One region of the Pectobacterium nicotianae genome, then DNA from elsewhere that is predicted to be linked to it. Evidence: predicted binding sites of a transcription regulator. Region 1 holds the regulator's gene; each other region holds the start of a gene.
What was found. The regulator CRP, encoded in region 1, controls carbon source genes, mostly activating them, when cyclic AMP is high. The targets are predictions, from matches to a motif close to ATGTGANNNNNNTCACAT.
Positions count from the first base shown of each region.

Region 2: MYB54_RS11770 (6-phosphofructokinase) is a predicted target of CRP. The motif match lies at 1,276-1,293, and genes of this name have one in related genera.
Region 3: rbsD (D-ribose pyranase) is a predicted target of CRP. The motif match lies at 1,305-1,322, and genes of this name have one in related genera.

Region 1 is NZ_CP096821.1:437,195-439,400, reverse strand. Features, by position in the region: gene MYB54_RS01870 (phosphoribulokinase) at 1-50, shown strand, start outside; gene MYB54_RS01865 (OsmC family protein) at 164-571, opposite strand; gene crp (cAMP-activated global transcriptional regulator CRP) at 947-1,579, shown strand; gene argD (bifunctional acetylornithine/succinyldiaminopimelate transaminase) at 1,803-2,206, opposite strand, start outside.
Region 2 is NZ_CP096821.1:2,613,372-2,615,577, forward strand. Features, by position in the region: gene MYB54_RS11765 (D-amino acid dehydrogenase) at 1-949, opposite strand, end outside; gene MYB54_RS11770 (6-phosphofructokinase) at 1,434-2,206, shown strand, end outside.
Region 3 is NZ_CP096821.1:4,868,610-4,870,815, forward strand. Features, by position in the region: gene rbsA (ribose ABC transporter ATP-binding protein RbsA) at 1-797, opposite strand, end outside; gene rbsD (D-ribose pyranase) at 805-1,224, opposite strand; gene MYB54_RS21675 (YgiW/YdeI family stress tolerance OB fold protein) at 1,429-1,824, opposite strand; gene qseB (quorum sensing response regulator transcription factor QseB) at 2,068-2,206, shown strand, end outside.

The sequences.
Region 1 (2,206 bases):
TCATGGCGCCGCTGGTACAGCGGTTAATTGAAGGGAAAACCATCGAATAAGCATCGAGATACACGGGGCGACCACAGGGGTGAGGCCTCCCTACGAGAACCTCCCCCTGTGTTTCCCCTAATAACAGGCTTAAGTGACCAGAATGAGTGCCCAGAGAAAGGGATTATTCCAGTACTCTAATTTCGTGGCTGTGCGTTACCTCAACGGCTTTACCCAGCATCAGTGCCACAGAGCAGTATTTTTCCGCCGACAGTGCGACGGCTCGTTCAACAACTTTGTCGGTCAATCCTTTTCCCGTCACGATAAAATGCAGATTGATGTGGGTAAATAAACGCGGCGCGTCAGACCGACGCTCTGACGTTAATTTCACTTCACAATCCGCTACATCGTTGCGGCCTTTTTGCAGAATCGATACCACATCAATCGCACTGCATCCCCCCACAGACATCAGCACCATTTCCATCGGACTGGGCGCTTTATCACCGGAATTGCCGTCCATCAATATCTGATGTCCTGATGCGGATTCGCCCAAAAACGTTAAGCCTTCAACCCATTTTACCCGTGCCTGCATGATGCCTCTCCACTAAAAATTTTTTGAAAATTTATACCGTTACTGTACAAAAACCAGCGTTAATCAGCGCTTTGTCATGCTGAAGCGAGACAACACAAGACACGTCCTTAAAGCTGTGTTAAAACGAAAATAGAATAGACCTTTTCTGGACAAACCCAGAAACGAAGAAGATGATGACCTGGCCAGACATACCCCAGCCACGTTTACGGTGCGGCAAGGCAGCAACCGGAAAATAAAGGGTACAGTGGTTTCAGTATATTCCCTGACGTCATTCTGCCTAGACTGAATTTTATTTTTTTAGCAGTTAAACACGCCGTACAGGGAACTCTGACCCCTGTAATTTGCGCAGTGAATTACAACAGAGGATGATAGCGAATGGTTCTCGGCAAACCGCAAACAGATCCAACTCTCGAATGGTTCCTTTCCCATTGTCATATTCACAAGTATCCATCGAAGAGCACGCTGATTCACCAAGGTGAAAAAGCAGAAACGCTTTACTACATCGTGAAAGGCTCTGTCGCAGTGCTAATCAAAGATGAAGAAGGCAAGGAAATGATTCTTTCCTACCTCAATCAGGGCGATTTTATCGGCGAGCTCGGCCTGTTTGAAGAAGGTCAGGAGCGCAGCGCCTGGGTGCGGGCAAAAACTGCCTGTGAAGTGGCTGAAATTTCCTATAAAAAATTCCGCCAGCTCATCCAGGTTAACCCGGATATCCTCATGCGTCTGTCTGCGCAAATGGCCAGCAGACTTCAGGTTACCTCTGAGAAAGTCGGCAACCTCGCCTTCCTTGATGTGACCGGCCGTATTGCCCAAACCCTACTCAACCTGGCCAAACAACCTGATGCCATGACGCATCCAGATGGCATGCAAATAAAAATTACCCGTCAGGAAATTGGGCAAATCGTTGGCTGCTCGCGTGAAACCGTGGGCCGCATTCTGAAAATGTTAGAAGACCAGAACCTGATCTCTGCACACGGTAAAACGATTGTCGTTTACGGCACTCGCTAAGCCCCTGTCGCTGTACCCTACCAATAAAAAAGCGTGAAGCCTCGGCCTCACGCTTTTTTTATGGCGAGCTTCCTGCTCACCACCCTACGGGTCGTTGCTAACGCAACGCTGAAAAACGTTCCCTGCGTTTTTTTATGGCGTGCCATCCCTGGCCGCCACCCTAACGGGCCGTCGCAAGCGACGTTGAAAAACGTTCCCTACGTTTTTTTATGGCGTAACGTAATCAGTTTGCTGCGTTAACGACCTGCGCGACGGCTTTAGCGAATTTCGCCATCCCCTGCGCAATATCATCTTCATCAATGATCAACGACGGTACAAAGCGGATCACATTCGGCCCAGCCATCAGCACCATAAGCCCCTGAGACGTTGCCGCCGCCAGAAACTCGCCCGCACGACCATGCCATTGCGGTTTCAGTTCTGCACCCAGCAGCAAACCCATACCGCGAACCTGTTCGAATACACCGAACTGCTGATTGATTTTCTCAAGCTCACTGACAAAGCGATCGTGGCGATCCGCCACGCCTGACAGCACTTCTGGCGTATTGATAATATCCAGCGCGGCTTCCGCCACCGCACAGGCCAGCGGGTTGCCGCCATAGGTGGTGCCGTGTACCCCAACCGTCATGG
Region 2 (2,206 bases), 2.2 Mb from region 1:
CGACCTCTGCCATGCCTCCGACGCGAATGCGACGATCAAAGCGAGTAATCGCTATTTTATAGGTTTCATCCAGTACGGTAGAAACCGGTGCAAAAGCGTCATCCGCCAGCGGAATCGTCAGTGAATAGCCTTTCAGCGGATAAACCGGAATATCGAACCACTGACGCAGTAATCCGGTGGAATAGGAGCCGCAGGCCATCACATAGGCATCTGCCACGATCATTTCATCGTCACATTGGACGCCCGTGACGCTTTGCCCTTCCACCCGCAACTGGCGAACGTTACGCCCCAGCTTAAAGGTGACACCGGCATCGGCAGCCATCGCCGCCAGTTGGCGAGTGAACAGCTGACAGTCGCCGGTCTCATCATGCGGTAAACGCAGCCCGCCAGTCAGTTTTCCCGCCACGTGTGCCAGCGCAGGTTCCACCGAGGCCAACTCATAACGCGTCAGCAGTTGATACGGTACGCCAGCCTCTTCCAGCACGGCGATATCGCGTGTCGCGTTTTCATACTGCTGCTCAGTGCGGAACAGTTGCAGCGTTCCACCTTGCCGACCCTCGTATTGGATACCGGTATCTCGCCGCAGCGCTTGCAGACAGTCGCGACTGTATTCCGCCAGACGCACCATCCGCGCTTTATTCGTTTTATAGTGGCGCGCGTCGCAGTTGAGCAACATTTGCCACATCCAGCACAGTTGTGCTGCCGTGAAGTCCGGCCGGATGGCCAACGGAGCATGACGCTGAAACATCCACTTTATCGCTTTCAGCGGTATTCCCGGCGCAGCCCAAGGTGCGGCATAGCCGGGGGAAATCTGTCCGGCATTTCCGGCGCTGGTTTCCAACGCGGGCTCCGGCTGCCTGTCGATCACGGTAACATCATGCCCTGCCTGCGCAAGATACCAGGCGGTACTTACACCAACGACGCCACTTCCCAGAATCACAACCCGCATGCTACCGCTCTCCCTTTCTCTCCGCTAAAGACCGTCTAATCTACTGGAAAAATGCTTATTTAATGGAATAAAACACTAGTTAAAAGGTAAAACTGAAGACTACTCTAGCATTTGGGAAGGAATTGTCACCAATCTCGACGATAACATTTATCTATTGTTATCTCTTCGATCCGCTGCTTCTCCATTGGGATCGTAACAAAATAACTGTGAAATCATTCACAAAATACGTATTCGTTTTTTAGCTGAAAAGCATAATAAAAATAAAAAAGGGGGAAATGTTAAAGTCCAGGTTAATTAATAAGTTAGTTGGATTGCTTATTTTTAAATCGTGATATTCATCACATCAATCGAATAATCAACATCACTGTCAAGACACTTAGCCCAGTAATTAAATACAAATTTGCGACATTCATCAAAAAAACGCCTTATCAGTTTAATAACATTGTGTTCACACAGTGGTTATTCATATTTCCAGAGGGCGACGATGAAAATTGGATTAGTCATTAGCGGCGGCGACGTTAGCGGAATAAATAACTTCATCTTTCAGGTGAATAGAATGACTGCCTCTGACATCGTCATTTTCGATGGTGGAATTAATGGCCTTATCGATAACTGCTGTAAAGTCCTCACTCGCCGCGATTTAGTGGATTATTCCATCTCGGCAATGCCCCTGATTACTTCAGGGAGAAAAACCGGAAAGTGTAGAAAAACAGACTATGAACAAATCGTCAAAAACATTCAAAAGCAAAAACTCGACGCGCTCATTATGGCTGGCGGAGATGGCTCATTTCAATTTTTAAAAAAACTCAGTCACTATGGCATTCATTGCTATGGCGTAGGCATGACGATTGATAATGACATTTCAGGGAATAGCTATACGATTGGTTTTTCTACCGCCTGCGAGCAAGTAATGAGTGAAGTAGAGAAATTACGAAATACAGGCCGGGGATTACAAGGCCGGGTGTTCATGATTGAATTACTCGGTGGATATTGTGGCGAATTAACCTTGCAGGCGGCATTAAAGAGCAATGCAGACATCGCACTCATTCCAGAATCACCGTGGGATATTGATAAATTATCACAATGTATTCGGGAGAAAATCGCAGAACAAAACAGCGTGATCATTTTATGCTCTGAAGGCTATACCCATGAGTATACTCCTGGCTTTCAGGGCGCTATCGATACCATTATCAAGAAACTAGAGCATAAGATTGGCATCCGTATCCGAAAAACCATTTTGGGATATGGTTTACGAAA
Region 3 (2,206 bases), 500 kb from region 1:
GGCCCAGAGAGATTCTGTACCTTAAGGCGAACCTCTCCCGGCACTTTATTCGAACGTGGGTACTGATCTTCCAGCTTACGACCGACCATCATTTCAATCAGCGTATCTTCCTCTAAATCACTGACCGGACGCTCGCCGATAAACTGACCATCGCGGAACACGGTAATGTCATCGCAGATTTCAAAGATTTCTTTCAGACGGTGGGAAATATAGACAATGCCGCATCCCTGAGATTGCAGCTCTTTGATCACGCTGAATAACGAAGCGGTTTCAGTATCTGTCAGGGCATCGGTCGGTTCATCCATGATGATGACTTTCGATTCAAAGCTCAGCACCTTGGCAATTTCTACCATTTGCTGATCGCCAATCGATAAATCCCCGACCATACGACGGCTGTCATAGCGCAGATTAAGGCGTTTCAGCAGCTTATCGGCTTCCGCATACATCTTGTTCCAGTCGATACGACCGAAGCGGTTGGTAAATTCACGACCAAGGAAGATATTCTCGGCAATCGTGAGTTGGGGAATCAGGTTAAGTTCCTGATGGATAATACCGATACCTGCTTCCTGGGACGCTTTCGGCCCGCTGAAATCGACCTCTTTCCCCAGAAAATGAATGCTGCCAGCATCTTTACGATAGATCCCGGTCAGAACTTTCATCATGGTGGACTTGCCCGCACCGTTCTCGCCCACCAGCGCCATCACTTTTCCCGGATAGACGTTGAGTGCCGCACCGGAAAGCGCTTTAACGCCGGGAAAAGATTTCGTGATGCCTTGCAGTTGCAGTAAAGGTTGCATTGATGCCTCAGAACGTTACGCCAGCACAAAGGATGACATTGGCATACGGAGAGCACTCTCCGCTGCGAATGATGGCCCGGCTTTTGCCGCTTTGGGTTTTAAATTCTTCATGGCTAACATAGTGCAATGCAATTGAGTTTCCCTGGTGTTGTTCAAGTTGCTTCAATTGATCGAGTAATGCGTCATGGACTGCGGGGTTCTTTTCAATTATTTCTTCCGCCAGAATAGCGGCCTCGACCTGCATTTCGCTGGTGACAACGCTAACCACCTGCAAAAACGTCGGCACGTTATGCGTCAACGCCAGATCGATACGGGTCGTCGTTTCAGGAATTGGTAAACCGGCATCGCCAATCACCAGGCTATCGGTATGCCCCAGTCGAGAAATCACGGAAGAAATATCTGAATTCAATAATGCTGCTTTTTTCATCTTATCACCCCACCAGCGAAACGTTTCGCTAATAACATTCTAGAAAAAGAAGCAAGAAAGGCAATGAAGAGATAAAAAAAATGTGATCACCATCGAAACGTTTCGCTAACAAAAAAAGAAAGGTAACGAGAGGTCGTTATAGGAGATTGATAAATAGAGAAATGGCGGGCAACAGCCCGCCAATAGGGAACAGAGGATAATACGTTAGAGTTTACGAATCTGCTTCACATCTACCCCGACAGCGTTGAATTCTTTATCCAACTCGCCTGAAATTTCCACTTTATCGGTAGGTGAAACCATCTGGCCATTCCAGCGTTTGTGATCGATCTCGACTTCCATCGTGCCCGTTGAATCGCGGAACAGGTAGTTTTCATCGCCGAGCCGTTTTTCAATATTCCCTCTCAGCGTCACCCAAGTGTCATCACGCAAATCTTTAGCTTTATCTACCGTGGTGAGGGAACTCTGCGAATCGGTGAATCCCCCTTGATGTGTACCAACGGTTGGTGTTTCCGGATTGACAAAACCACCGCCACTTTGTGCAGCAAATGCTGGTGCAGAAACCAGAGCGGTAATGGCGAGTAACGCAGCTGCTTTTTTCATATTTACCTTCCTTATTTGCCTGTCGTTTCGCAGTCAACCTGCGGGAGTAATCGGTCTTCGATAAGGATTAAAACAAACCGTTCTTAACAGAATCTTAAGGAAGCAACTTTCGCATTGTTGTTTTTTTATATTGCCGGATATTGCCCAGTTTCAGCGATTTGACCTGTACACACCGGCTCTCTATTTCGTATAAAACCGGAAAAGGCATAAGCGCAACAGCAGCGCATTCTCTGCGAGGCAGCCATGAGAATATTGTTAATCGAAGACGATCGCTTGATTGGCGACGGCCTGAAAGCGGGGCTGAACAAACTGGGCTTTAATATCGACTGGTTTATGGAAGGTAAAGCAGGTGCAGCGGCATTGAAGGCGGCCCCCTATGATG